2 regions of the Arthrobacter sp. zg-Y895 genome follow, and region 2 is predicted to be linked to the other one. Evidence: riboswitches for the same ligand, from Rfam matches in the RefSeq annotation. Region 2 holds a riboswitch; the other holds the start of a gene.

Region 1 (14,277 bases), on a different contig from region 2:
CGGCAGGGACAGCACCAGGGACAACGCGAGTGCGACGGCGGCGCAGCCGGCAGCAAACAGGAACAGGGCGCGGTAACTGACGGACTCCGCCAGGAACACGGCCAGGAACGGGCCTACTGCCGTAGCCATCGTGGTGGAGATACCGAAGTAGCCGGTACCCTCGCCGCGCCGGTGGACCGGAATCAGTCCCATGACCGAGGCGGAAATACTCGTGCTGGCCGCTCCGAATGCCATGCCGTGCAGGATCCGGACGGTCAGGAGCAGTGCCAGGTTGGACGCGGGGATGTACAGCAGCGATGCGACCACGAACACCGCGAGGCTGGTCACCAGCAGCCGGCGCCGCCCCACGAAGTCCAGGAACTTCCCGGCGAACACCCGTGCCGCCAACGCACCGAGGACGAAGGATCCGGAAGCAAATCCGGCGGTGCTGTCGGATGCGGAGAACTCCTGAACCGTGTAGAGCGCCATGGTGGTCATCAACAGATAAAACACCAGTGAGATAAAGAGATTCGTGATGATCGCCAGCACAAATCCCCTGGTCCATAATTTCGAACCGCTGCCAGCCACTGCATACTCCTGTTTGCTCGGAACAAGCGACCGATATTGGAAGGTCGCCTAACAACCTTACCCGCCGCCGTCGTCGGTCGGGAAGCAAATTTCAGTGATCCCGGCCACTTTTACCCCACACGGTGGTGCAGTCGTGACCGATGGGAAAACTTCAGCCACTCCCGTATCGGAGGGTGGAATTCTTCGAGCGCGGATCGGGTGGCCGGGACGCCGATTCCGAGGCAGTGGTACGGCTGTTACTGAAGGGATCACACCCGTAACACCTACCTCGACGCCTGGGGTTACCCCGCCACTCGGACGCGAGAAAAGCCCTGTTAAGATTGAGACTGAAGCTAGCCGGTGTGGCCGCAGAGGCAGATTTCGGGTAGCATATCGCGCCCCCGATCACACGCCTGAGAGAAGCAGATCACACAATGGTTATCCAACCGTAACTATCTTGTACGGTTATTCCCATGCCGCTTTCTGATGCGGCTCCCCCGGGCTTGTTACCTAGCTCTGCCGCTGGTCCCGGGGTCCACAGAACGCACAACCACGGCAGAGGCGGGGGAACCATTTATGGGTTCCTTGAATCCTTGGGGTTAAGTCTCCGGTTTCACCGGCGGCCGGGTGTCTCCCATCCGAATCCGACAGCTCACCTCGCAGGTATCGGGAGAGGTTATTACATGACTTTCAACAAGACTCGTGGACGCCACCGCGCCGAGACCATCGTCGTTGCCGGCCGTGGACGGACCATCGGCAGCGCCGCTGCCGTAGTCGTCGCAGGTTCCGGCCTGATGCTCAGCATGGCCGCACCGGCCTCCGCCGGAGTTGTCGCCAATGACAACTACACCCCGTCGCAGGCCGTTGCACCGGCCGCCCCGGTAGCAGCCGCCCCCGTTGCAGCCGCACCGGTAGCTGCCCCCGCAGCTGCTGCCACCACCCACACCGTTGTTTCCGGTGACACCCTGGGCCAGATCTCCGCCGCTTACGGCGTTGGCCTGGACTCCGTCCTGGCGCTGAACGGCCTGTCCCTGGCATCGATCATCTACCCCGGCGATGTCATCACCGTTGCCGGCGAAGCCGCTCCGGCCATTGCTGCCGAACCCGTTGCGTCCTACGCCGCTCCGGCTGCAGCACCGGCAGCAGCAGCACCGGTTGAGCCCGCCAATACCGGCGTGGTCACCACCCAGTCCACCAACATCACGCCGGCTGCAGCAACCCCCGCAGCCAGCGGCACCAACGCCATCATGCTGGCTTCGGCACAGTCGCAGCTGGGCGCAGCCCAGGACTGCACCGTCCTGGTTGAGGTTGCCCTGCGCGCCGCAGGCCACAGCGTGGGGGACCTTGCTCCCGCACAGCTGGCCGCCTACGGCACCCAGGTCTCCACCCCGGAGCCCGGTGACATGGTCTACTACGCCGACGGCGGCATGGGCCTGGCCCACATTGCCATCTACATCGGCAACGGCGAAGCCATCCACAGCGGCTGGAACGGCAACCAGACCGTAGTCCAGTCCGTCAACGTCGGCTCCGGCCCCGTGTTCTACCGCGCATAAGGCTTCCCAGCCACACCGCGCGAAATGAGCGTCCGTCCCGCAAGGGCCGGGCGCTCATTGCGTTAAGCGGTCAGGACCTGCCACCGGTTGCATCAGGGCACAAACCGGTAGCCCATGCCGTGTTCAGTGAGCAGGTGCTCCGGAGCCGCAGGGTCACGCTCCAGTTTCCTCCGCAGCTGTCCGATGTACAGCCGCAGGTAGCCCGAGTCCGTGGTGCCCGGGCCCCAGACGTTCGTGAGCAGGGCCTGTTGGGTGACCAGCATGCCCGGATGGGCAAGCAGTTCGGACAGGAACCGCCACTCGGTAGGCGTCAGGCGGATGTCCGAGCCGTCGTCGACCCGCGCGATGCGCCGCGCGGCCAGGTCCACCCGCACGGCCCCGAACGTGATCTCGCTGGGACCCGCAGCCGCGGGCGACCGCCGGGAAAGCGCCCGGATCCGGGCCAGCAGCTCCTCGGTGGAAAAGGGCTTGGTGACGTAGTCATCCGCCCCCAGGTCCAGCGCCCGCACCTTGTCCGCCGGATCGATCCGGCCCGAGACCACGAGGATGGGCACGGCACTCCAGCCTCGGACGGCTTCAATGACTTCCATGCCGCTCAGCCCCGGCATGCCCAGATCCAGCACCAGCAGGTCCGGATGGGTGTCCACCGCCTTCCGGATGGCGGCACTGCCGCTTTCCGCAGTCACTACCTCATATCCGTAAGCGCTCAGCGTGATGCGCAGCGCGCGGAGGATCTGCACGTCGTCGTCGGCGACCAGGATCTTCATCCGGCCACCGCCGGAGTGGAGATCCCTGCCGCATGGGTACCGCGTTCAGCGGCAGGCAGCGAGAGGACCATGGTCAGACCGCCGCCGGGTGTGTCTTCGGTTTCCAGCGTTCCGCCCATTCCTTCAGTGAATCCCTTGGCCAAGGCCAGTCCCAGGCCCAGGCCGGTTGAGTTATCCGTGTCCCCCAGCCGCTGGAAGGGGACGAAGATTTCTCCCCGCCGCTGCTCCGGGACACCGGGTCCCGAGTCTATGACGCGGATTTCCACCCGGCCGGCAAACTCGCTGACGGACAGGACACATTTCGTTTCCGCCGGGCTGAAGCGCACCGCATTGGCCAGCAGGTTGACCAGCACACGCTGCAGGAGCACCGGATCGGCCAGGACCACGCGCGGCGCGGAGGGGATTTCCAGTTCCACGTCCGCCGGTCCCAGTTCAAGTTCCTCGAGCGCCGGCAGCACCGCATCCGCGACATTCAGCGGCTCCAGGCTCACGCCGACGACGCCGGCCTGCAGCCTGCTCACATCCAGCAGGCTGGTGACGAGTCCGGAAAGGGAGGCCAGGGATTCCTCGGCGGTGGCGAGGAGTTCGCTGCGGTCCTGCTCGGACCAGGTGACGTCCGTTGCCCGCAGCCCGGTAACGGCGGCGGTCGCTGCCGTCAGCGGCCGGCGCAGGTCATGCCCGACGGCGGCCAGCAGCGCCGTGCGGACCTTGTCCGCCTCGGCCAGCGAGCCGAGTCCCCTGGCGGTTTCGGTCAGTTCGCGGTGTTCCAGTGCCGCCTCCAACTGGGCGGTGATGACCGCCAGCAGGCGCCGGTCCGACGCAGCCAGTTCGCGCCCCCATAGATCCAAGGAGCACCGCTCCCCCACCGGCAGGCGGGTGAACGCCGGATCTTCGGGTGAGGCGGAAGCCGGCCACTCGCCCTCGGAGTACAGGTCTTCATCCTCGCAACGCATCCGTGCGGCGCTCACGTTGAAGGCTTCACGGGTGCGGCTGACCAGTGCGGCAAGGGCATCTTCCCCGCGCAGCACGCTGCCGGCCACCGATGCGAGCAGCTCGGATTCCGACGCCGAACGCCGGGCGGTGCGCGCCCGCCGGGCGGCGGCATCCACCACATAACTGACGAGCAGCGCGTTCACTACGTAGAGCCCCAGCGCCAGCATGTGCGACGGCGTGGCCACGGTAACGGTGTACAGCGGTTGGATGAAGAAGAAGTCCAGGGTCAGGCCCGAGAGCAAGGCCGCGAACAGGGCCGGCCAGATGCCGCCGATCAGGGCCACGAGGATGACCAGCAGCTGGTAGCTCAGCACGTCGCCGGTGATGGTTTCGGCGCTCCGGAGAGAAACCAGGCCTGCCGTCAGCAGCGGACCGCCCACAATGGCGAAGGCGAAGCCCAGCAGGCGCCGACGCATCGAGAGGGCGCCCCCGAAGTGCGGCAGCACCAAGGTCCGGGCAGCCGCCGAGTGGGAGACCATATGCACGTCGATGTCCCCGGACTCCCGGATGACCGTGGCGCCGATGCCCTGTCCGGACAGCAGTGCTGCGATCCGGGGACGGCGGCTGACCCCCACCACCAGCTGCGTGGCGTTGACGCCCCGGGCGAAGTCAACCAGTGCCCGCGGAACATCGTTGCCCACCACCTGGTGGAACGTGCCGCCGAGCTTCTCCACCAGGAGCCGCTGCGCGGCCAGTTCTGCCGGTTCCGGCCCGCGCAGTCCGTCGGCCCCGGAAACGTGGACGGCCAGCAGCTTTCCCCCGGCGGACCGGGCTGCAATCCGTGCTCCGCGGCGCAGCAGGGTGCGCCCTTCGGCGCCGCCGGTGAGCGCCACCACCACCCGTTCCCGGGCCTCCCATTTGCGGCTGATGCCGTGCTCTTCACGGTAGCGGTTCAGAGCCGAATCCACCTCGTCCGCCAGCCACAGCAGGGCCAGTTCGCGCAGGGCCGTCAGGTTTCCGAGGCGGAAATAGTTGGACAGGGCTGCGTCCACCCGTTCTTCCGGATAAATGACGCCGTCGGCCAGGCGTCCGCGCAGCGACTGGGGAGTGAGGTCCACCAGTTCCACCTGTTCGGCTCCGCGCAGGACGGCGTCCGGTACGGTTTCGGCCTGCAGGGTGCCGGTGATCTGCTCGATCACATCGTTGAGGGAGTCGATGTGCTGGATGTTCACGGTGGACAGGACGTTGATCCCTGCGTCGAGCAGGGCCTGCACGTCCTGCCACCGCTTTTCGTTCTTCAGTCCGGGCACGTTGGTATGGGCCAGTTCATCCACCAGCGCGTATTCCGGCGCCCGCGCCAGGACGGCGTCCAGGTCCAGCTCCGTGAGTTCCAGCCCGCGGTGGCTGAGGGCGGCACGCGGGACCGTCTCCAGCCCCTCGGCCAGGGCAGCTGTCGCGGCGCGGCCATGGGTTTCCACCAGCGCGACGACGACGTCGGATCCCTCATCCCGGAGGCGGCGCCCCTCTTCGAGCATGGCGTAGGTCTTGCCCACGCCGGGCGCCGCCCCCAGAAATACCCTCAGTTGTCCTCGCGTCATGGACTAAGTGTCCAGCTCCGCCAGCGAAATGTTCAAAAGCAACACGTTGACCGTACTGCTGCTCAGGACTCCGGCGAACGGGGCCTGCGTGGCGTCGTCCACCAGGGCAGAGACCTGCACCGGATCCAGGCCGCGTTCGGCCGCCACCCGGTCCACCTGCATCCGGGCGTACTCGGGGCTGATGTGCGGATCCAGCCCGGACCCCGACGCCGTGACCGCCTCGGCGGGAACATCCTCCGGTGCCACCGACTCCAGCTCTGCGACGGCTGCCCGCCGCTCGGCCACGGCAGCCGCGAGGTCCTCGTTCAGCGGACCGAGGTTGGAACCGCTGGAGGCACCGCCGTCGTACCCGTCCCCCGCGGCGGACGGCCGGGACTGGAACCATTCGGGCAGGGCAGCGCCGTCGGCGTCCGTGAACGACTGGCCGATCAGCTTCGAGCCCACCTCGTTGCCGCCGCTGCTGACCATCGAGCCGTTGGCCCGGCCGTGCAGCGCGGCCTGGCCGACACCCGTCACCACCAACGGGTACACAACGCCGAGGAAAAGCGTGAGCACCGCCAGGGCGCGGAGGGAGACGCCAAGCTGGCGCATGCTGCTGCGGACGGGGTTCATTTCCTGCTCCTAGTAAGGGGGATGCTGCGGATGGTGCGGATGAGGGGCGCCATGTCAGAAGCCCGGGATGAGGCTGATCAGCAGGTCAATGAGCTTGATGCCGATGAACGGCGCAATCACGCCGCCCACTCCGTAGATCAGCAGGTTGCGGCTGAGGATCGAGGAGGATCCGGCAGCCCGGTACTTCACGCCGCGCAGCGCCAGCGGAATCAGTGCCACGATGATCACCGCGTTGAAGATCACCGCGGAGAGGATGGCCGAGGCCGGAGAGTGGAGCTGCATCAGGTTCAGCGCGGCAAGGCCGGGGAAAATCCCCACGAACATCGCCGGGATGATGGCGAAGTACTTGGCAATGTCGTTGGCGATCGAGAAGGTGGTCAGGGCGCCGCGGGTAATAAGCAGCTGCTTGCCGATCCCGACAATGTCAATCAGTTTGGTGGGGTCCGAGTCCAGATCCACCATGTTGCCGGCTTCCTTGGCCGCGGAAGTGCCCGTGTTCATGGCCACGCCGACGTCGGCCTGGGCCAGTGCCGGGGCGTCGTTGGTACCGTCGCCCGTCATGGCCACCAGATGCCCGCCCGCCTGTTCGCGGCGGATCAGGGCCATCTTGTCCTCGGGGGTGGCTTCGGCCAGGAAGTCGTCCACGCCTGCCTCGGCGGCAATGGCCTTCGCGGTGTACGGGTTGTCGCCGGTGATCATCACGGTGCGGATGCCCATGGCCCGCAGCTGGGTGAAGCGTTCCTTCAGGCCCTCCTTGACCACGTCCTTCAGGTGGATCACACCGAGCACCCGGGTGCCGCCGTCGGCGTCCCGAACCGCCACCAGCAGCGGAGTGCCGCCGCCGGTGGAGATCTTCTTCACCTGGTCCTCGACGGCAATCAGGACGTCGACGTCGATGCCGCCGGATTCCGCCGTCCAGTCCAGGATGGCGGAGGAAGCCCCCTTGCGGATCTTCGCCCCGTCGGGGAAGTCCATGCCGCTCATCCGCGTCTGGGCAGTGAAGGGAACGCTGACGGAGCCGGCCGGCGGTTCCGGGCGGCAGCCCTTAGCGGCGGCCAGGTCCACGATGGACTTGCCCTCCGGGGTGGGATCACCGAAGGAGGACAACACGGCGGCGTCGATCAGGTCGGTGCTCTCGGTGCCGTTGATCGGGATGAAGCCGGCGGCCTGGCGGTTGCCGTACGTGATGGTGCCCGTCTTATCGAGCAGCAGCGTGGTGACGTCACCGGCAGCCTCCACCGCACGGCCGGACATGGCCAGGACGTTTCGCTGGACCAGGCGGTCCATGCCGGCAATGCCGATGGCGGACAGCAGCGCGCCGATGGTGGTGGGGATCAGGCAGACCAGCAGCGCCACCAGGACGGGGATGCTGACCGTGGCGGATGAGTAGCTTGCCAGCGGGTTAAGCGTCAGCACCACCACGATGAAGATGAGCGACAGCGTGGCCAGGAGGATGTTCAGGGCAATCTCGTTGGGCGTCTTCTGCCGCGCGGCGCCTTCGACGAGCCGGATCATCCGGTCTACGAAGGTTTCCCCGGGTTTGCTGGTGATCCGGACGATAATCCGGTCGGACAGGACCCGGGTACCGCCGGTAACCGCCGAGCGGTCGCCGCCGGATTCGCGGACGACCGGGGCGGATTCGCCGGTGATTGCCGACTCGTCGACGGACGCGATGCCGTCGATGATGTCGCCGTCGCCGGGGATGATCTGCCCGGCCTCGACCACCACCACGTCGTCCAGCCCAAGATCGGCCGAGGGAACCTCCGAGATGGTTGCCCCGAGGCCGGCGGGATCGCGGCCGGAGTCGTAACCCTCCAGCCGGTAGGCGGTGGTGGTGGCCCGGCTGTTGCGCAGGCTGGCTGCCTGCGCCTTCCCGCGGCCCTCGGCCACGGCTTCAGCGAGGTTGGCAAAGATGACGGTGGCCCAGAGCCAGCCGGCAATCAGCCAGGAGAAAGCGCCGGGGACGGGTGTGCCGCCGGAGTCCTGCGGGCCGCCGAGGAAGGGCTCGGCAACGGCGATCGCGGTGATCAGTACGGCACCCACTTCGACGATAAACATCACCGGGGTGCGGACCATCAGCCGCGGGTCCAGTTTCCGGAAGGCTCCGGGCAGGGCGGCGGCCAGCGAGCCTGCGGTTATGCCACGGCCGGCAGGAGCCGGTTCGGAGTCCGCAACGGATTCCAGGGGTTTGGTAAGTGTGGACATGGTTATTGCAGTCCTTCCGCCAGGGGACCCAGCGCGAGTACGGGAAAGAAGGTCAGGGCAGTCACGATCACGGTGACGCCGCACAGCAGCGTCACGGACTGCGGCCGGTGGGTGGGCAGGGTGCCGGCCGAGGCGGGGACCTTGCCCTGTTCGGCGAAGGCTCCGGCCAGGGCGACCACGAAGACCATCGGCAGGAAACGGCCCACCAGCATGGCCACGCCGAGGGCTGTGTTCAGCCACGGGGTGTTGGCTGTGAGTCCGGCGAACGCGGAGCCGTTGTTATTGGCTGCTGAAGTGAAGGCGTAGAGGACCTCGCTGAAGCCGTGGAGCCCGGTGTTCAGGATGGAAGTGCCCTCGATGTCGGCCCGGATGCCGGGAACCGCGAAGCTCAGCGCCGTCCCCACCAGGACCAGGGTGGGCATGGTGAGGATGTAGAGGCTGGCAAGCTTGATTTCCCGCGGGCCGATTTTCTTGCCGAGGTACTCAGGAGTGCGTCCCACCAGGAGCCCGGCCACAAAAGCGGTGATGACCGCAAGGATCAGCATGCCGTAGAGCCCGGACCCGACGCCGCCCGGCGCCACTTCCCCGAGCATCATGTTGAGCATCGCCATCATGCCGCCCAGCGGGCTGAAGCTGTCATGCATGGCGTTCACCGCACCGGTGGACGTCAGCGTGCTGGTCGAGCCAAAGAGGGTCGAGGCGGCTATTCCGAACCGCTGTTCCTTTCCTTCCATGGAACCGGCTGCACCGTCCGCGGCACCGAATTCGAATGCGGTCATGGCCGCGAACGACACCGTGAAGATTGAGGCCATGGCTGCCAGGATCGCGTACCCCTGCCGGCGGTCCCCCACCATGGTGCCGAACGTTCGGGGCAGGCTGAACGGGATAACGAGCATCAGGAAGATTTCCACCAGGTTGGTCCACCCGCTGGGGTTTTCAAACGGGTGCGCGGAGTTGGCATTGAAGAAGCCGCCGCCGTTGGTGCCCAGGAGCTTAATGGCTTCCTGGGAGGCCACCGGTCCGCCGGGGACCGTGGAGGTTCCGCCGAGGAGGTTGGTGACGGAGGTGAAGCCGTTGAAGTTCTGGATCACGCCGCCGAGGATCAGCACGATGGCGGCCAGGAAAGCGACGGGCAGCAGCAACCGCAGGACGCTGCGGGTCAGGTCCACCCAGAAATTGCCGATGGTGGACGAGTTGCGGCCGGCCAGGCCGCGGATCAGTGCCACCGCCACGGCCAGACCCACAGCTGCGGACAGGAAGTTCTGCACCGCCAGGCCCGCCATCTGCACCGCGTAACCCATGGTGACTTCGGGCGAGTAGGACTGCCAGTTGGTGTTGGCCACGAAGGAGGCTGCCGTGTTGAAGGACAGGGCTTTGGGCACCGCGGGAAGGCCGAGCGAGCCCGGAAGCAGGTGCTGGAGTCGCTGCAGCAGGTAAAGCAGGAGCATGCTGGCCCCGGAGAAAACCAGGACTGAGCGCAGGTAGCTCTGCCAGGCCTGGCCGGAGGAACCGTCCACTCCGACCAGGCGGTAGAAGCCGCGCTCCGCACGGAGGTGTTTTTCGGAGGAGTACAGCCGGGCCATGTAGTCACCGAGCGGCCGGTGGACCGCCGCGAGCAGGACCACCAGGCTGAGGACCTGTGCGGCCGTTACCCAGTCGCCCATCAGAACCGCTCCGGTCGAACAAGTGCCACCAGGAGATAGCCGACGGCGGCCACCCCGAGGCAGAGTGCAAGGACGTTGAAAACGATCACAGCTTTTCCACCGCCCCGGCCATCAGGACAAACGCAGCGAAAAGCCCTACGAAGCCCACCACAAATAAAACATCAAGCACGGGAATTGCCCCCAGCCGTTCAGCGCGCTGCCGCTTTGGCAGCGCGGGCACACCTTGTGCCGCATCCGATTACATGCCCTCGCCGGCGCTCAAAGAGCCATCCTCACGCTTTCCTCACGCCGGGACCCCAAACCCTTACGGAAAGCCCATGTAAACGGGTGATTGCGACGCCGGGCTGCCGGTGTGCGGCAGGGCCGGGCACGTGCGGTATACACTGTAAACTGACGCCCACCGAAGGAAACGCCGTGTCCCGCACCCTGCCCCTCAGCCCCGCCGCGATCGCTGCGGCCGCAGTCCGGATCGCTGACGCGGACGGCCTGGATGCCGTCTCCATGCGCAGGGTGGCGGCGGAGTTCGGGGTTTCGGCGATGGCGCTCTACCGCCATGTGGCGGACCGCAGCGCCCTGCTGCTCCTGATGGCCGATGCCGCCACCAGGGACTACGCACTCCTGCCCGCCCGGAAGCTGTCCTGGCAGGAAACCCTGGCACACCTGGCCGATGCCCAATGGCGGGCCTTCTCGGCGCACCCCTGGCTGCTGCGCATTGTCCTGACGCCGCGCCGGCTCGTGAACATGGCCACCCCCGACGAGGTGGAACTGGTGCTCTCCCGGCTGGGCTCAGCCGGCCTGAGCGAGGACGAGGGCTTTGACTGCCTGCTGGGCATTTCGGCCGCCGTCATCGGCACGGCGTCCATCACGGCCGCAGCCCATTTCGGCCCCCCGGAACAGGCGGACGGCCCCGGGCCGGGCGGGCACCTCCGCTGGACACCGGAGGCCGTGGCGCAGCACCCGCAGGCGGCGCGGTTCCAGGCCCAGGGCATCAGCTATCCGGCCTCGCGCCGGTCACTGGACTTCTTCGTCGGAAGCTTCATTGCCGGCGTCGAACAGAACCTCAACAAAGCTCCGGGCGGCCGCATCCGTCCGGTTTTACGGAAGGAAGAAAATGAAACTCAGCAATAAGACCGCCATCATCACCGGCGGGGCCGGCGGCATCGGCCAGGGCATTGTCCGGCGGTTCCTCGCCGAAGGCGCCAAGGTGGCAGTGGTGGACATCGACCAGGCCCAGGGCGACAAGCTGCTGGCCGCTCTTGAGGGCAAGGGCGAGGTCATTTTCATCGCCAAGGACATTGCCAAGGCCGAGAACGCCGCGGCCATCGTGGCAGAAACCGTGGAGCGCTTCGGCGGCCTGGACATCCTGGTCAACAACGCCCACGCGTCCAAGCAGGCACCGATCATGGAAACCACGCCCGAGATCTGGGACCTGTCCTTCAACACGGGCACCATGGCGACCTTCCACCTGATGCGCGCCGCGTACCCGGAGCTGAAGAAGACCCGAGGCAGCATCATCAACTTCGGCTCCGGAGCCGGCATCAAGGGCCTGCCGAACCAGGTGGCCTACGCCGCGGCAAAGGAAGCCATCCGCGCCATTTCCCGCACGGCCGCCAATGAATGGGCCGTGGACGGCATCCGCGTCAACGTGGTTTCCCCGGTGGCCCTTACCCCCGGCATCGTCCAGTGGAGCCAGGCCTTCCCGGAGGCCTACCAGGAAGTCGTCGACGGCGTCCCCCTGGGCCGGCTCGGCGACCCCGAAACGGACATTGCCCCCATCGTGGTGTTCCTCGCCAGCGAGGATTCCCAGTACCTGACCGGCCAGACCCTCATGGCCGACGGCGGCACCATCAAGCTCTACTAGCCGGCTGCCGGGGCTGGGCCGAGGATGGCCCAGCCCTTCGCCGGCAGCGCCAGCCGCCTGCCCGGAACGTCCAGCCCGCCCGCGCCGGCCAGGACGTCCCGGGCAGCTTCGGGCACCTGCACGGTGACCGGCGTGTCCTCGAGGTTCATGGCAACGTACAGCGAGTGACCGGCGTCGAACACCTCGTAGACCAGCTGTTCGTTGGCCAGCGAATGTACCCGCGTGCGCGCGCCATGCACCCAGTGGTGCCGGCGGCGCAGCCCGATCAGTTCCTGGTGCAGGTGGTACAGCGGCTGCCCCACGGCCGAAAGCTCCTCAGGGGACGCCGGGAAGGACGGACGGATGTCGTCGTCCCCTCCGGCACGGTCCTCCTTGTCGCCCCGGTAGCCCTGCTCGTCGCCGTAGTACACCGTCGGGGTGCCCGGGAGGGTGAACAGCAGCACCAGTGCGTGCGCGAGCCGGCCCGACGGCGCCAGGCGGCTGGCGATGCGGGTGACGTCATGGTTGCCGACGAAGGTCAACGGCACAAAGGTGTCCAGGAAGGTGTTGTGCCGCTCCAGCGCGGCGGACAGCTCGTAGAAGTTCGCCTCGGCCAGCGAGCTCCAGATGGCTTTCCACAGTTCGTACTGGGTCACCGAATCCAGGTGTCCGGCGCGCACATCCGCCGGGTAGTCCCCGTGGATGTACTCCCCCACGAAATACGCGTCGGGGAACTCCGTGCGGACCTCGTCCAGGACCTTCGCCCAGAACGGTGACGGCACCGCGTAAGCGGCGTCCAGCCGCCAGCCGTCCGCGCCGCGGCGCAGCCAGTGCTTCATCACGTCGGCCACGAAATCCGCCACGCCCGGTTCGGCATGGTTCAGGGCCACCAGGTGGTGATGGCCCTCGAAGTCTTTGTAGTCCGGTTCGATTCCCGGCGTCCAGCCGTCCGGCCAGGTAAAACCGAACCAGTCCGCCGTCGTCGCCCCCGGGCCCTGCTCGAGTGCCTGGCGGAAGGGGGCGAAGGAGCGGCCGGTGTGGTTGAAGACGCCGTCGAGGAGCACCCTGATACCGCGTGCGTGCGCCTGGGCCACCAATTCGTCGAAGTCGGCATCGTCGCCCAGCCGGGAATCTATCCGGTAATAGTCGGTGGTGTCATACCCGTGGGTTTCGGAGGCGAACACCGGTCCGAGCGCGAGGCCGGAGGCGCCCATCTCCACGAGGTAATCGAGCCACGGCACCAGCTTCGCCAGCCCGTGCTGCGCCGGGGCCTGCTCCGGGAGCGCAGCCTTTTCCGCTCCGGCAAAGCCCAGCGGATAGACCTGCCACCACACCACATGCTCCACCCAGTCCGGCGTCATCATAAGTTTCCCGTTCCCTTCGCGCTGCGGAGTTATGCCTCCCCCAGTCTGCCATCAGCACGCTTACCTTCGGGAATTCCCTTCGCCGGCATCTGCACCGGCGCCTGCGTCCAGGCCTAGAGCATGCTGTCCGGGACGGAGGGGAAGTCCTTCGCTTCGTAGAGCTTGGCGACGGCCTTCATGTAGTCGGTCCACTGGGCACCGGCGATGGCGGAGCCGTCCACGTAAGAGCGGGTGACGCCGTTAATGGACTGGTTGTTCAGCGAGGAGTAGGAGTTCCAGTTCCCCACCCAGGACGCCGTCGCGATGCCGGTGGTGTAGCCGACGGTCCAGGTCTGCTCGGACATGTCGGTGGTGCCGGTTTTGGCCGCGGCGGGGACGCCGATGGGCCGGATGCTGCCCGGTGAGCCCTCAACCAGTTTCTCCAGCGGCTGCGTCACGGCAGCTGCCACATCCTCGCTGATGGCGCGCGTGCATTCTCCTCCGGCGACGTCGTACGCGTTGCCCTGGCCGTCGGTGACTTCGGTCAGCGCGGTGGGTGTGCAGTATTCGCCGCCGCTGGCGAAGGTGGCGTAGGCCGAAGCTATGGTCAGCGGGGAGACTTCCTGTCCGCCGAGGACAAAGGAGGGACTGGTGACTTCCAGGGGTTCCCCGTCCACTGCGCGGTGGACACCCATGCTGGTGGCGGTATCCCGGATGTCGCACAGGTCCAGCTGGGCTGCCTGCGCCACGGTGGCGGTGTTGACGGACTGCCGCAGGCCCTCCGCAACGGTCATCTTCTTCTCAAAGCCCTCGGAGGCGTTCTTGAATTTCCATTCGTCGAACTCCGCATTCGGGCCGAGGCAGCTGGCCTTCCAGTCGAAGCCTGCCGGGTAGGACGTACGCGTGGCGTCGATGGTGTCGTTGAGCCCGTGCCCGGCCGCCAGCCAGGCGGCGGTGGTGAACGGCTTCATGGTGGAGCCGGGCTGGAACCCGTAGGGCGTGCCGCCCATGTCCGCGTCCACATTGAAGTTGAGCTGGGTTTTGCCCTTGCCCAGCTCCGGGGTGTACTCGGTGTTCTGGGCCATGGCAAGGATCTTGCCCGTGCCCGGTTCCACGGACACTATTGCCGAGCCGGCCCCGGAGGGATCCCCTACCGGAACCTGGGCTTCGATCTGCTTCTGTGCCTGCGACTGCAGCCGCGAGTCCAGGGTGGTCC
Region 2 (14,277 bases):
CTGGAGCAGGTCTTCACCAATCTCTGCTCCAACGCCGTGAAGTTCACGCCGGCCGGCGGAACCGTGCAGGTCAGTGCCGCGCTGGTCCATCCGGACGGCGCCGGACCCGGTGTGCGGGTACAGATCCGGGACACCGGAATCGGCATCCCGGAAGGTGACCTGCCCAATCTGTTCCGGCGTTTCTTCCGTGCCTCCAACGCCACCTCCGCTGCCATCCCCGGTACCGGCCTGGGCCTGGCCATCGTCCAGGACATTGTGCTCCAGCACGGCGGAGAACTGGGGATTGCTTCCAAGGTGGGCGAGGGCACCACGGCAACGGTCCAGCTTCCGGCCACCCGCTAGGGTCCGGACGGCTGCGGCTAGACGGGGGCGGGGGCGGCAGCCAGGATCCGCTCCGGCGCGGAATAGCAGTTCAGGGACGTACCGCGGCTGAAACCGATCAGCGTCATTCCGGCGTCCTTGGCCAGATCCACGGAAAGCGCGGACGGTGCACTGACGGCGGCTAGTACCGGGATACCCGCCAGTTGGGCCTTCTGGACCAGCTCGAAGGACGCCCGTCCGGATACCTGCAGCACCATGCCGCGCAGCGGAAGCATCCCGGCGCGCAGGGCCCACCCCACCACCTTGTCCACCGCGTTGTGCCGGCCCACGTCCTCGCGCAGGCACAGCAGCTCGCCGTCGGCGTTGAAAAGACCCGCCGCATGGACGCCCCCGGTCCGGTCGAAGACCTTCTGGCCTTCGCGCAGCCGGTCCGGCAGGGCCGCCAGCATGTCCAGCGGGAGCCTCACGCCGTCGGAGGACGGATCGAAGTGCGAGGACTTCCGGACCGCCTCGATGGAAGCCGTTCCGCAGATGCCGCAGGAGCTGGACGTATAGACGTGCCGTTCCATCCCGGTGTCAGGGAGCGGGGTGCCGGGCCGGAGCTGGACATCCACCACGTTGAAGGTCTGTTTGCCTTCGTCATCCACTCCGGCGCAGTACCGCAGGCTGATGAGCTGGGCCGGATCCCAGATCACCCCTTCGGAGACCAGGAATCCGGCCACCAGGTCAAAGTCATCGCCGGGGGTCCGCATGGTGACGGTGAAGGACTTACCCATCACCCGGATTTCCAGCGGTTCCTCCCCCGCCAATACGTCATCCCGCCGGCTGACGTTCCCGTCCAACCGGAAGCGCGTGACCCGCCCTCGCTGGGTAACCCGTCCCATGGTGTCTCCCTGTCTTTAGTGCATTGACTCTGGCTCCGGGTGGCCGGGGGTCCCCCGGATTGTCCCGCTCTCCGGCCTTCCCGGTGTCCGGGCTTATCCGGACGGTGCGCGGTTGACCTGCCACGGCAGGGGCAGTGCCATCACGGCCTGGTCCCTGATGCAGCCTTCCGGCGGCACCACCATAACGGCGTCCGCCTCTGCCAGTCCGCGGAGCATTCCGGAGCGGAAATACGGCGAAGGCATGGCCCGGTCTTCCTGGATGCTGCAGGGAACCAGCCTGGTCCGTCCGGGCAATGGTTCCAGATCCACCCCGGCCAGGACATGCCGTTCACGGGAAATCGGTGCCCCGCGGAGTCCGTCCAGCAGCGGTTGGACGATGGTGAAGACCGCCATCATCGCGGCCAGCGGGTTGCCGGGCAGCGCTACCAGCAGGCGGCCGTCCTGCAACCGGGCCAGCATGGTGGGATGGCCCGGACGCATCGCGATTCCGTCAATGAGGAGTTCAGCCTCGACCTCTTCCAAGGCACGGCGCAGGTGGTCCGCGTCGGAACGTCCGGTGCCGCCGGTAGTGACGAGGACGTCGCCGGAAGACATTGCGATGGAGAGTTCATCCGTGGCTTCGCTGCTCAGCGCCGCCACCACTTCCTCCAGCCGGTCCGGCAGGCGCCGGACGACGTCGATGCGTCCCCCCAGCATCGTGATCAGTTGCGGCAGCTGGGGTCCGAAGGTGTCTCGGACCTGTCCCGGCTCGGGCAGGCCGGCTTCGATGACTTCGTCCCCGGTCAGCAGCAGGGACACTCGCGGGGAGCGCAGCACCGGCAGGGTGTCATGTCCGCACACGGCAGCCAGTGCAATATGGGCCGGGTTGAGCATCTTGCCCGCCGGGATGGTGGTCTCCCCCGCTGCCGCCTCTTCTCCGGCCGGGCGGATATGTTCGCCGGTGCGCGGTTCGGATTCCTTCGCGCGGTCGCTGAGCGTCAGCTGCGGCGGCGTTGTGGCCGACACGTTGCCGCTTTCGGAGCGCAGCACGGCTTCGGCGCCTTCGGGGATAAGCCCGCCGGTGAGGATTTCCACGGCCTCGCCCGGCTGGAGTGCGCGGCGTCCCGATTCGCGGTGAATCTGCCAGCGTTCCACCTCGGGTTCCTCATGGGTAATGACAGTCCACGGCGGCGGTCCTGCAACAACCCATCCGTCCATCGCGGCGGAGGCGTAATGCGGTACCGGTTGCAGGGCAGTGGTTTCGAGGGCCAGGATCCGGCCGAGTGCCTCGTCCAGGGGCACCGTCTCATACGGCAGCGGGCGGGCCGCTGCATAGGCGGCGTGGCGGGCCTGCGCCCAGGAGGCATTGGGCTGGGCCGGCAGGATGACGGGTGCGGGATGTTCGCTCATTGGGCGTCTCCTTCCGTTGCGGCGTTCCGGCACTGTTCCGCGGCTACCGCCATGGCCGAACGCATGGCGACGGCGTCGTCGGCCTGGCCGCTGCCGGCGGCGAGTCCAGCCGCGTACCCGACAATGAAGGTGGTCAGCGGGGCGGCAGGCCGCACCACGCTGTGCGCGGCAGCTGCAGCCAGATCGAGGACAGCGGAGACATCCACCGGTGTGCCCTCGAGTTCCAGTGCCTGCAGCAGCCTGCCGCTCCACGCCTCGAGTTGTTCCTGCTGGCTTGCCATTCGTGCTCCTTCGTTTCGCTTGGGGACCGCCCGGTGCTACGACAGGTCCCCGGCGCTCACACCCAGGGTTTGTGCATCGTTCCAGGTGTCAACATCGGCTGTACTCGTCGGGGGAACATCAACACCCCTCCATTGCACCCTAGCAAGCAACGCCTTCATGGACTTGTTCGCTAAACCCTCCGCGGCCAGGGAAGCAACAGCGGCGCGCAGGTCAGCTGTGCGGTAAAGCGCCGCCAGCGGCTGGCGGTTACCGCTGGAATCCACTGCCAGCAGGCTCTCGGCGGGCGGCACGGCGGCCGCATCCAGCAGGGCCCGGACGGCGGAGGCGATCTGCGGCATGTCGCAGGCCAGGACCATCGTCCAGGGGCTCCCTCCCCGGCCCTTGAGGCCGCCGTCATTGAGGCTGCCGCTGGCGCTGTCCCTGTTCTCGAGGTCGGCGAGGGCGGCGACGGCGGCTCCGACTGCTGCTGCGGGACCGGCGTAGGCCGGCTCCTCCCGGACCAGCAGAGGCGTCACCGGGGACCCGCCCAGTGCGGATGAGCTCAGCAGGTTCGACAGGTCCGGCGGCCCCGCGACGGCGATGCTGCGTGCATCCTGCACTGCGGCAAGGGTGGTTTCCAACAGGGTTCTGTCCCCTGCCAGGAGCAGCGCCTTGGGCGTGCCTCCAAGGCGCGTGGAACGGCCGCCGGCCAGGACGACTGCATCATAAGGAGCGGCAGCGGACATCAGGCAGCCGTGTCATTCTGCAGGAACGGATCCCACTGCGGTGAGGGACGTTCAAGCTCGCGGATCTGCCAGCGCGCACCCCGGGGCGCTTTGGGGGAAATCCGCAGCTCCCAGCCAAGTTGCGCCAGTGTCCTGTCCCCTTTGGTGTTATTGCAGCGCAGGCAGCAGGCAACCAGGTTCTCCCAGCTGTCATCGCCGCCGCGGGACCGCGGGACCACGTGGTCCACGGTAGCCGCCGCCTTCCCGCAATAGGCGCATTCATGGTTATCCCGGCGCAGGACGCCCCGTCGGGTGGCTACGGTGCCCTCCCGGTAGGGAATTTTCACGTACCGGTGAAGCAGGATCACCGAAGGCCTGGGGAGGATTTCGTTGGGGCCGACCACCGGCTCGCCGTTTTCCGCCACCACACTCGCCTTTCCATTCAGGACCAGCACCAAGGCGCGGCGGAAGGTGATCACGGCCAACGGTTCATATCCAGCATTCAGAACGAGAGTGCGCATGCACATACCTCTTCGCCTGCCGCCCGCGAACCGGTGAGTACAAGACACCGCTTTCGCCAACGGCACATCGGATTGTCTATGCAAGAGTAGAACGCGATCGCGTTCTTGGCCATTTATGCCGGTGGTGCAGGGGCTCGGCCCCGGCCCGCAGCACCCCGCCTGGCTCCGTGCCCGGGCTGCGGCTTAACCAGGCAAGGCCCCTCCCGAAGGAGGGGCCTTGCCATGGATGCTGTACCGGGAGCTGCCTAGCCGCCTACGCGGATGTAGACGCCGCCGGAGCCGAGCTCAGCCGGAGCCACAACGGTGGATCCACCGTTGAAACCGCCGTGCACTGCCTGTCCGCCGCCCACGTACACGGCGATGTGGGCCATGCCCATCCCGCCGTCTGCGTAGTAGATAAGGTCACCGGGGATGGCCTCAGCTGCGCTCACCGTCCGTCCAAGGGTGAGGTAGCTTGCGGGCCAGCCGTGGTGGTTGATTCCGGCCGCGGCCAGCGCGTTGGTGACCAACCGGGTGCAGTCCTGGCCGATGCCCAGCTGCGCGTAGGCAGCGGCTGCAATGGTGGATGCTACGCCGGAAGGGGCGCTCTGCGCGGGCTGCGCAGGTGCCGGCGTGCTGAGGGTGGTGGCCTGAGCAGCAGGAACCGTGTTGGCAGCAGCACGCGTGCCGGCAGCGACGGCAGCCGGTTTCGGAGCCGCAGCGGCAGCAGGCACTTCGGCAACCGGGGCTACAGGTTCCGCCACGGGTGCCGGGGTGGTGCCGGCGATGCTGTCGCGTTCGAACGAAACCGTCGCGTTTTCGGAGACCTGGAGGATCTTGACCGAGGAAAGATCCAGGGTGCTCGTCTGGACGTCGCGCATGGCGTCCGCCCCGGAGGCATTGGCCGCGACACCGGTGGTCAGTACCAGCCCGGAGGCTGCCGCGATCACGGCGGCCTGGCGGCCCACCGTTCCGGCGTTGGCACTGACGGCGCCGGCAAGGGCGTTCAGCGTAGTGGTGCGTTCCACCGGCGCCCGGTGGCGGGCGCGCTCAATTGTCGAGGTCATGATTTTCTCCGCGTCTCGTATTCCGGTTAGCTGACGCGGACGAAGCTGACGCCGCCCAGGTCCGAGAGGGCATGCAGGCCGGTGTTCAGGCCGTTCAGACCGCCGCTGATGACCTGGCCGTTGCCGACGTAGATCGCAACGTGGCCGCCGTTGACCACAAGGTCACCGGGAGCCGGAGTGGAAACCTGGGGACCGAACTGCAGGAACTGCATCGGGCCAAGGTCGCCGACGGCCTTGCCGACGGAGCGCAGGGCGTTCTCGACCATGGCGGTGCAATCCTGTGCCACACCGATCTGGCCGTAGGCGGAAGCAACCAGGCCAGCTGCGATGTTGCCGGAAGCCGGTGCTTCGACCGGAGCCGACATGGAGGAGGCTGGCTTTACGGCGGCACCGGAGGCTGCCGGGGCGGCCGTGCGGGCAGCTGCGGCATTCTTGGTGGCTGCTGCCTGGGTTGCTGCTGCGGCCTGCGAGGCTGCGAGCTCTTCTGCTGCCTGGGCTGCGGCCTCTTCGGCTGCAACCTGTGCGCGGTATTCGGCGCCGGAAGTGGAGCTGGGGGCAACCAGGGGAAGCTCGAACGGTGCGTTGGCGGGGGCGGTAACGCTGCCGGCCACGATGTTCAGGGGGGTTGCTGCGAGTGCCTGGCGGTCCGTGCTTACGGAAGCCTGTGCAGGAAGTCCGGCAGCCAGCACGAGGCCGGATGCTGCAACTACGACGGCGGCCTGGCGGCCTACGGTTCCGGCGTTGCTGCTGACTGCCTTGGAAAGTGCAGTGATCGGGTTGGTCTGTACGGTGGCAGCGCGACGGCGGCCATGAGCGTTTGATGACACAAGTTTGCCTCTCCCAATTGCCTACGAGGTGAGCTGTCGGATTCGGATGGGAGTCACCCGGTTGCCCGGCCAATGGCCTTTTGCAACTTAACCCCAAGGGTTTCTTTCGAAACCCGAAATTGGTTCCCCCGCCTCTGCCATGCGATTCTGCGAACGGACTTCAAACAGTGGCAGAGCTAGGCGATCTGTTCGAAGGTGCCCCACCTTTGGCGAATCGGGCACGAGGATGAGCGTACAGCAACATTTGAGGTATGTCACGTTCCGATCACGAAACGATATTCAACTGGTTACAACCAATTGATTTAAGCGCTTACAACCAATTCAGCGGGTCCACTACTTCGCCGTTAACCATGACCTCGAAATGCAGGTGGCAGCCGGTTGAGGAACCGGTTGTACCGCTCGCGCCGACCAGGAATCCGCGCTCGACTTCAGCGCCCACGGTGACGGCAATATTGGAAAGGTGGTTGTACGTGGTCTGGACTCCGTTGCCGTGGTCAATCACCACGCGGTTGCCGCCGCCGTAGGGATGCCAGCCGGCGAAGACCACGGTGCCGGATGCAGCGGCATTGACCGCCGTACCGCAGGCGGCGGCGAAGTCCTGTCCGTTATGCATCTCGCCGTGCTGCCCGGTGATGGGGCTGACCCGGTGGCCGAACCCGGAGGTCTGCACCAAAGATGAGTCCAGGGGCGTGGACAGCGTGCCCTTGGCTGCAGCAGGGACCGCATGCGAGCCGGCGGCAACCGTGATGGCGGCCAGCTTGGCGTCCGGGTCGTATTTGCTGCTCAGCCCGGCCCGGGCGAATCCGATATCAGCGTTCGGGTCGGCCGAGACCGGCGCGTCGACCGCCACCGGCTCGTGCTGGACCGGATCGTCCGCTGCCGCATGCGTGGGCATGGCGGCCGTAAGGATCAGGCCCGACGTGGCAGCGGTAATAGCCACCTTCTGGGCGGCACCGCCCACGGACACGGACTTTGTTTCGGCGCGCCGGCGGCCTGACGGTGAGGCGTTGCGCGGGCGCTCAGGTGCAATAGGAGCTGACGCGCGGCGCCGGCCCGAAGCAGCATGCTTCGACAAGTTTTTCCCTCTCATGGATCGCCTGCGAAGTTAGCTGTCGGATTCGAGTAGAGAAACTCGGCCTTTCCGGAAAAGGCGGGCATCACCTGCAACTATGCAGGAAATGCAGCCGGCTCCCGAAAGGCTTCACCCCAAGGCAGCAATGCTGCCGGAAAGTGGGTCCTCCGCCCCTGCCTGGACGAGTTTAGTGCTCCGGTCCGCTGGCAGGGCTCGGCGGACGGACCGGATAACGATGGTGTTTCAGCGTCGGAACTCACTATAGGGTAAATGTCACAAAAGTGACCATTCCGTTACCCAACTGGGGAAACAAAGACGTGGGATGCCACTTCCGTAGGCAGTTCCAAGGCACCCTCGATGCCCGGAACACGCACGGAAATATAACCGCCTACAACTTCTGCAGTGATCTGCGCTCCGGGCCGCAGCCCCGCTTCGTCCAGCTGGGTAAGCAGTTCGGGTTCCACCTGGATGGGTTCCGCCAGCCGGACCAGCCGAAGCTTGGTCCCCGGCTCGGCCGACGCGACAGTGGACACCAGGTCGACGACGCCGGCGATGAACACTTCCGCCGCCACCCCGCCGATCCCCTCGAGGCCGGGAATGGGATTGCCGTAGGGCGATTCCGTGGGGCGGCCCAGCAGCTCATACAGGCGCCGTTCCACACGCTCACTCATCACGTGTTCCCAGCGGCAGGCTTCGTCATGGACGTAGGCCCAGTCAAGTCCAATGACGTCCGCAAGGAGCCGTTCGGCCAGGCGGTGCTTGCGCATGACCTCGGTGGCCCGGCGCCGGCCCAGTTCCGTCAGTTCCAGCCGACGCGTCCCGGCAACCACCACGAGCCCGTCACGTTCCATTCGCCCGATGGTCTGGGAAACCGTGGGCCCGGAGTGGCGCAGCCGTTCGGCAATGCGTGCACGGAGGGCAACGATGTTCTCTTCTTCCAGTTCCAGGATGGTCCTGAGATACATCTCAGTGGTGTCAATGAGATCCGTCATGACGGGCCGCTCCTAGCAAGGGAGGAAGAGAGGCAGCGCACCGCTGCCCCGGGGGTGTACGCCAACACGTTAGCCTATCCGCCGGACCGCCCGATAATTGCGCGGCACCGGGCACAGTCTCTGGTGGCGGGCGTCATACATCGCGGGCTCCCGAGCCTGTACGGCAGAATGGAAGTGCATATCCGCCACTGTCGAAACCCGCTTGGAGCGTCACACCATGGGCGATACCGCCGCACTGAAAATTCCCGCTGGGCTCCTCCCGAAGGACGGCCGATTTGGTGCCGGTCCTTCCAAGGTACGCCCGGAACAGATGTCCGCACTCGCAGCAGCGGGAGCCAACCTGCTCGGCACCTCCCACCGGCAGGCTCCGGTACGGAACCTCGTGGGCAGCGTCCGTGAAGGCCTCATGGAGTTGTTCTCGGCGCCCGAGGGTTACGAGGTTGTCCTGGGCGTGGGCGGTTCCACCGCGTTCTGGGACATCGCGGCCTTCGGCCTGGTCCAGGAGAAGGCCCAGCACCTTTCCTTCGGTGAATTCGGCTCAAAGTTTGCGGCAGCCACCAACAAGGCTCCGTTCCTCGCGGCATCCAGCATCATCACCTCCAACCCCGGCACGCGCCCCGAGCCTGCGGCGGAGGCCGGCGTCGACGTTTATGCCTGGCCCCAGAATGAGACCTCCACTGGCGTGGCTGCCCCCGTCCGGCGGGTGGAAGGCGCCGACGCCGGCTCCTTGGTCCTGATCGATGCCACCTCTGCTGCGGGCGGCCTGGATGTGGACCTGGCGCAGGCCGATGTCTATTACTTTGCACCGCAGAAGAACTTCGCTTCCGACGGCGGACTGTGGCTGGGCATGTTCTCTCCGGCTGCGCTGGAACGGGCGGCCCGGATCAATGCCGGGGACCGCTGGATCCCGGATTTCCTGAACCTGCAGACCGCCATCGACAACTCGAGGCTGAACCAGACCTACAACACGCCGTCGTTGTCTACGCTGGTGACCCTTAACGCGCAGATCGAATGGCTCAACGCCAACGGCGGACTTGCCTTCGCCGCGGGCCGGACCGCGGAGTCGGCGGGGCGGATCTATTCGTGGGCCGAGAAGTCCTCCGTGGCCACTCCGTTCGTAACCCGCGCCGAGGACCGCTCCAATGTGATTGCCACGATCGATTTCGACGCGGGCATCGACGCCGCGGCAATAGCCAAGACCCTGCGCGCCAACGGCGTTGTGGACGTGGAGCCCTACCGCAAGCTCGGCCGCAACCAGCTGCGGATTGCCACCTTCGTGGCCATCGAGCCCGACGACGTCAGCGCCCTGCTGGAGTGCATCGATTTTGTGATCGAGAATTCCTGACCCGCAAGGCCGCCCTACGATAGGGGCCGCGGCAGGACCCGGACGCTAGGCGTTGTCCGGGTCCTGCTGCTTTTCCGGAGTGTCCGTGGTCATGCTCAGCCGGCGCGGCAGGCTCCGGTCATAGTGGAAACGCATGCCGTAGGTGCGCCAGGCCCAGACGAAACCGATCGCGGCGGCCAGCAGACCGGAAGCTGCGGCAACGCCCAGGCTCCAGCGGGGACCGAAGGAGTTCGAGACCCAACCCACCACCGGGGCGCCCAGCGGCGTGCCGCCCATAAAGATGGCGAAGTACAAGGCCATGACCCGCCCGCGCATGATCTGGGCCGTGGTGGTCTGGACATACGCGTTGGCGCTGGTCATCAGGGTCAGGGCAAACAGGCCCACGGGGACCAGCGAGACGGCGAACAGGATCAGGCTGGGTGCCATGGCGGACAGGATGCAGGCCAGGCCAAAGGCTCCGGCCGCACCGAAGACAAAGCGCAGGCGGGGCCGGTCCCGCCGCGCGGACAGCAGGGCGCCGGCGACGGATCCGATGGCCATCACCGAATTCAGGACGCCGAAAATGCCGGCGTCCCGGCCGAACTCGGTGCGTGCCATGGCTGCTATATAGATAGCGAAATTCATGCCGAAGGTCCCCACGATGAAGATCGCGAGCATCACCATGATCAGGTCCGGCCGGTGCCGCACGTAGGCAAGTCCGGCCCGGATGCGGCCCTTCCCCGGCGGCGCCTTGGGCAACACGCGCAGCTCGCCGGCACGCATTTTCAGCAGCGCAATCACCATGGCGCCGAACGTCACGGCGTTGAGGACGAAGACCAGGCCCGGGCCCACGGCCACGGTCAGGAGACCGGCGACGGCGGGGCCAATCATCCGCGCCCCGTTAAAGGAGGCACTGTTGAGGGCGACGGCGTTGGGCAGGTCCCGCTCGGAAACCACCTCAGAGACGAAGGCCTGGCGTGCCGGCCCGTCGACGGCCGACACCACACCCAGCGCCAGCGCGAAGGCGTAGACGTGCCACAGCTCCGCATGCCCGGAGAGCACCAGGAGCCCCAGTGCCAGGCCCAGGCCGCCCATGCTGACCTGCGTGAGCAGGAGGACCTTGCGGCGGTTGTACGTGTCGGCGATCAGGCCTGACCACGGGGCCAGGAGCAGCTGCGGGCCCAGCTGCAGCGCCATAACGATTCCCATGGCCGCCGCGTCCTGATCGGTCAGGATGTCGTAGACAAGCCAGTCCTGCGCGGTGCGCTGCATCCAGGTGCCGATGTTCGACACCAGGGCGCCGATAAACCAGATGCGGTAGTTGAAAATGCGAAGGGAACGGAACATCAGTCCAGCGCCCCCTTGGGGATAGTGAACCTTGTTGCCGCAACCGTCACGGGATTATTCGTCCTCCTGGGCACCTGTCGCTTCGGCGTGCTGTTCGCCGGCCTGGTTCTCGCCAGCCTCGTCCTGCTGCCCGTTATCGTCCCGGCCAGCCTGTTCGGCCTCGGCCTGTTCCTGATCAGCCTGTTCCTGCGCCCGCTGTTCCTGGGCCTGCTGTTCCTGTTCGGCAGCAATGTCTTCCGGACGCAGCCGGTCGGACCAGGGCACCCACTCGGGAGCCAGCAGGGCTTCGTCCGAGGGGAGCAGGCCCACTTCGGACACCGTTACCTTCTTGCTCCGGGGCATACGGGCAACCGTGGCGTACCAGTACCACCCGCGGTAGCCGGGACGGAGGGAAGAGAACCGGTGCGTCACCACCCGTTCGGCGTCGGCCGCAGCACCCAGGTAGTTGCCTACTTCGTCTTCGGATACCACTTCCAGCAGTCCGGCGCGGGCTTCGGCCACGGCGGCCGCGAGCACGGCGTCGGGCTTTCCCGGCCGCCGCGGGGCGCGCTTGCGAACCGCCGGAGCAGCAGCGGCGTCGGTGTCGGGTTCAGGGGACGAGTCGGGAGAGGGAATTTCCGGTCTCATAGTCAATTCAGTGCACTTACCTTATATATCCAGATCATCGGCAACGGCCCGCAGGACGGCAGCTACCTTGGATGCGTGCTTCTTATCCGGGTAGCGGCCGCGCCGCAGTCCGTTGGAAATACCGTCCAGCAGCTTGATCAGGTCCTCGGTGATCACGGCCATGTCTTCGGCATCCTTGCGGGTTGCCCTGGCTACCGACGGCGGGGCCTCGAGAATGCGGGCGGATAGGGCCTGCGGTCCGCGACGTCCGTCCGCAACACCGAATTCCATGCGGGTGCCGGGCTTGACCTCGCTGACTCCCGCAGGCAGGGCCGAAGCATGCAGGAAGACTTCCTGCCCATCGTCCGTGGCCAGAAACCCAAAACCCTTACCAGTGTCGAACCATTTGACCTTGCCGATGGGCACTTCGGTTACCTCGTTCTTAGTTTAATTGCAGCAGGACACCTGCCGCAGGAATAGTCGTGACCCGCGTTGGCCAGCCAGGCCCGAAGCGGCGCCGGAGTACCTTTGGAGATACTACGGGGAAGTCTGTTCCCTTTAGAATATCCCGACACGGGAATGGGGCACCAAGGTCTCCCCTTTGTCCCGCAGTTTTCCGCTGTTAGCGTTAATTACCATGAGCAACACCCCACCGGAGAAGGTCCGGGTCCCCGCGGCACGCGCAGAGAAGCAGTTTCCGGCACCCCACACCCCGCCGGATCCCCAAGTCCCTCCCCGCAACTCTCCGCTCCGCCGGTTTGCCGCCGTCCTTGCGGCCCTGCTGGCCCTGTTCGGACTGGGCACGCTCGCCGCGGTACTGGCCCTCTACCTCGGGAGCCAGGCAGTGGCGCCTTGGCTCATTGCCGCATCCCTCTACGCACTCCCCCTCGCGTTCCTGCTTATGGCGGGCTTGGTGATCGACGGAATCAGGCGGCGGCGCCGGGGCTGATCGGTCCGTTTTTCTCCCCACTCAGGTAACGTGGTTTTGATGTCCGCGATTCGAGCCCTGGCCGAAGATTTAGCAGCACGCAGTGATGACCAACTGCGTGAATTGCTCGCGGCCCGGCCCGATTTGGCGCTCCCCGCCGTCCCGGATTTCCAGGCTCTGGCTGCGCGTGCTTCCACACGCGTCAGCGTCCAGCGGATCCTCGAAAAACTGACGGCACCGCAGCTGCAGGTCCTGGAAGCGGTGGACCTGACCACCAACGAAGATTCCCAGCTCAGCACCACCGCCTCATGGTTGAAAACAACAATCTCGGGCTCAACCATCAAGTCCCTCGATGCGATCCTGGGCCACCTGCATTCCCTGGCCCTGCTGCGGCGGGCCAAGCCGCACCCCGGAGCGCCGAAAGCTGATGCCTCCCGCCGGTTCTATCTACCCGTCTCGGTCCTTGGGGAGGCGCTGGGGGCCTACCCCGCCGGGCTGGGCAGGCCGTATTCCACCCTGGCGGCGCAGCATCCGGAGTTCGGGCAACGCCTGGTCGGCATCGTCGAGGGGCTGCGCAGCAGCGGACTGCCCATAGAGAAGGCCGACACCCCCGCCACCGCCGCCCATTCCCTGCATCATCTGGTCTCTGATCCTGCAGGCTGGGCGACGCTCATGGAGGGCGCTCCGCCGCAGACAGCAGACCTGCTTCGCCGGTTCAAGTATTCACCGGTGGGCACCATCCCCAAGAAAGCCGCCCTGGGACGGGCCGTTCTGGACAACCCCTCCCCCACCCCGGTGGAGTGGCTCGTGGCCCGCGGCCTCCTGGTCCCCCTGGATGCGCTTCACGTGGAACTTCCGCGGCCGGTGGGCCAGGCCTCCCGCGGCCATGTAATCGTCGCGGACTTCCAGTTGGAAGCACCCCGGCCGGTTCCCCGCAACGTCGCCCGCAACCTGCGGGACAACGCCGCGTTTGGAGCGGTGGCCGAAACCCTGCGGCTGGTAACGGAACTGCTGGCGCTTGCGGCCGAAAATCCGATCGGGACGCTCCGCTCCGGAGGCGTTGGCGTGCGAGAAGTGCGCCGTCTCTCCGAATCGCTGCGGCTGGACAGTGCCGCTACGTCCTGGCTGCTGGAACTGGCGGCCCTGGCCGGGCTGATCACCTTGGATGCCGCAACCTCACGCTGGGGCACCACAGAGGGAACCTGGCTTACCCAGAACCGTGAAGATCAGTGGCGCCGGTTGGTCGAAGCCTGGCTGGATGCGGACCGCGCACCGTCCCTGGTGGGTGCACCCCTGCCGGCAGGCGGAGCAGTGAACGCGCTGGCCGCAGAAGTTTCCCGCCCGGACGCCCCAGTGGTCCGCCGTCGGGCACTGGAAATGCTTGCGCTGCTATCCGACGTCGAGGGTGCGGGCGAAAACGAGACTGTCGGTGCCTTCGAAACCGAGGACCTCATCAGTGCCCTGACCTGGCACCAGCCGCGGCTGCAGCGGCGTTTTGCCCGGCTGGTTCCGGGCATCCTGAAGGAGGCAGCCCATCTGGGGCTGCTCGGTTCAGGGGCGTTGACCGTGCTGGGGTCGGCCGTTGCCGGCAGCGACTATGCCCGTGCCACCTCCGTGCTGCGCGACGCCCTGCCTGCGCCCTTGAACTCCTTCCTGCTGCAGGCTGACCTCACGGCGGTGGCGCCCGGGTACCTGGAGCCCGACGTCGCCCGGGAGCTGGCCCTGATTTCCACGGCGGAAGGCCAGGGCCCGGCAACGATCTACCGGTTCTCGGCCGAGTCCATCCGGCGGGCCCTGGATGAAGGGCTCGACGCCGACGGCATCCTCGCCTTCCTGCACCAGCATTCCGCAACGGATGTCCCCCAGCCGCTGCGCTACTTGGTGGAGGACACGGCAGCCCGGTACGGCCGGCTGCGGGTGGGCGCGGCGGGATCTTATCTGCGCAGTGATGACGAGGCCGGGTTGAACGCCCTGTTGGCGGACCCGCGGACCGCTTCACTGGGCCTGGTGCGGCTGGCCCCGACAGTGGTCGCA

Evidence for each region. Region 2 has a riboswitch for cyclic di-AMP ahead of LJ760_RS11305 (M23 family metallopeptidase). Riboswitches for the same ligand answer to the same signal wherever they lie in the genome.
Region 1: it holds a riboswitch for cyclic di-AMP, as region 2 does, so the genes downstream of both, LJ760_RS08865 (LysM peptidoglycan-binding domain-containing protein) here and LJ760_RS11305 (M23 family metallopeptidase) in region 2, are expected to answer to the same signal.

Annotation. Positions count from the first base shown of each region.
Region 1 covers NZ_JAJFZY010000004.1:464,772-479,048, forward strand. The annotation lists gene LJ760_RS08860 (MFS transporter) at 1-567, opposite strand, end outside; cyclic di-AMP (ydaO/yuaA leader) riboswitch at 1,080-1,226, shown strand; gene LJ760_RS08865 (LysM peptidoglycan-binding domain-containing protein) at 1,230-2,099, shown strand; gene LJ760_RS08870 (response regulator) at 2,192-2,866, opposite strand; gene LJ760_RS08875 (ATP-binding protein) at 2,863-5,397, opposite strand; gene kdpC (potassium-transporting ATPase subunit KdpC) at 5,401-6,009, opposite strand; gene kdpB (potassium-transporting ATPase subunit KdpB) at 6,064-8,214, opposite strand; gene kdpA (potassium-transporting ATPase subunit KdpA) at 8,217-9,878, opposite strand; gene LJ760_RS08895 (potassium-transporting ATPase subunit F) at 9,878-9,967, opposite strand; gene LJ760_RS17400 (hypothetical protein) at 9,964-10,098, opposite strand; gene LJ760_RS08900 (TetR/AcrR family transcriptional regulator) at 10,293-11,006, shown strand; gene LJ760_RS08905 (SDR family NAD(P)-dependent oxidoreductase) at 10,990-11,739, shown strand; gene LJ760_RS08910 (alpha-amylase family glycosyl hydrolase) at 11,736-13,082, opposite strand; gene LJ760_RS08915 (transglycosylase domain-containing protein) at 13,196-14,277, opposite strand, start outside.
Region 2 covers NZ_JAJFZY010000005.1:67,420-81,696, reverse strand. The annotation lists gene LJ760_RS11345 (ATP-binding response regulator) at 1-342, shown strand, start outside; gene fdhD (formate dehydrogenase accessory sulfurtransferase FdhD) at 360-1,205, opposite strand; gene LJ760_RS11335 (molybdopterin molybdotransferase MoeA) at 1,299-2,594, opposite strand; gene LJ760_RS11330 (DUF6457 domain-containing protein) at 2,591-2,875, opposite strand; gene mobA (molybdenum cofactor guanylyltransferase) at 2,912-3,601, opposite strand; gene LJ760_RS11320 (HNH endonuclease) at 3,601-4,101, opposite strand; gene LJ760_RS11315 (NlpC/P60 family protein) at 4,347-5,147, opposite strand; gene LJ760_RS17495 (NlpC/P60 family protein) at 5,174-5,974, opposite strand; cyclic di-AMP (ydaO/yuaA leader) riboswitch at 5,978-6,136, opposite strand; gene LJ760_RS11305 (M23 family metallopeptidase) at 6,285-7,049, opposite strand; cyclic di-AMP (ydaO/yuaA leader) riboswitch at 7,053-7,249, opposite strand; gene LJ760_RS11300 (metal-dependent transcriptional regulator) at 7,340-8,038, opposite strand; gene serC (phosphoserine transaminase) at 8,256-9,383, shown strand; gene LJ760_RS11290 (MFS transporter) at 9,429-10,709, opposite strand; gene LJ760_RS11285 (DUF3027 domain-containing protein) at 10,764-11,336, opposite strand; gene LJ760_RS11280 (cold-shock protein) at 11,358-11,741, opposite strand; gene LJ760_RS11275 (hypothetical protein) at 11,953-12,264, shown strand; gene LJ760_RS11270 (helicase-associated domain-containing protein) at 12,304-14,277, shown strand, end outside.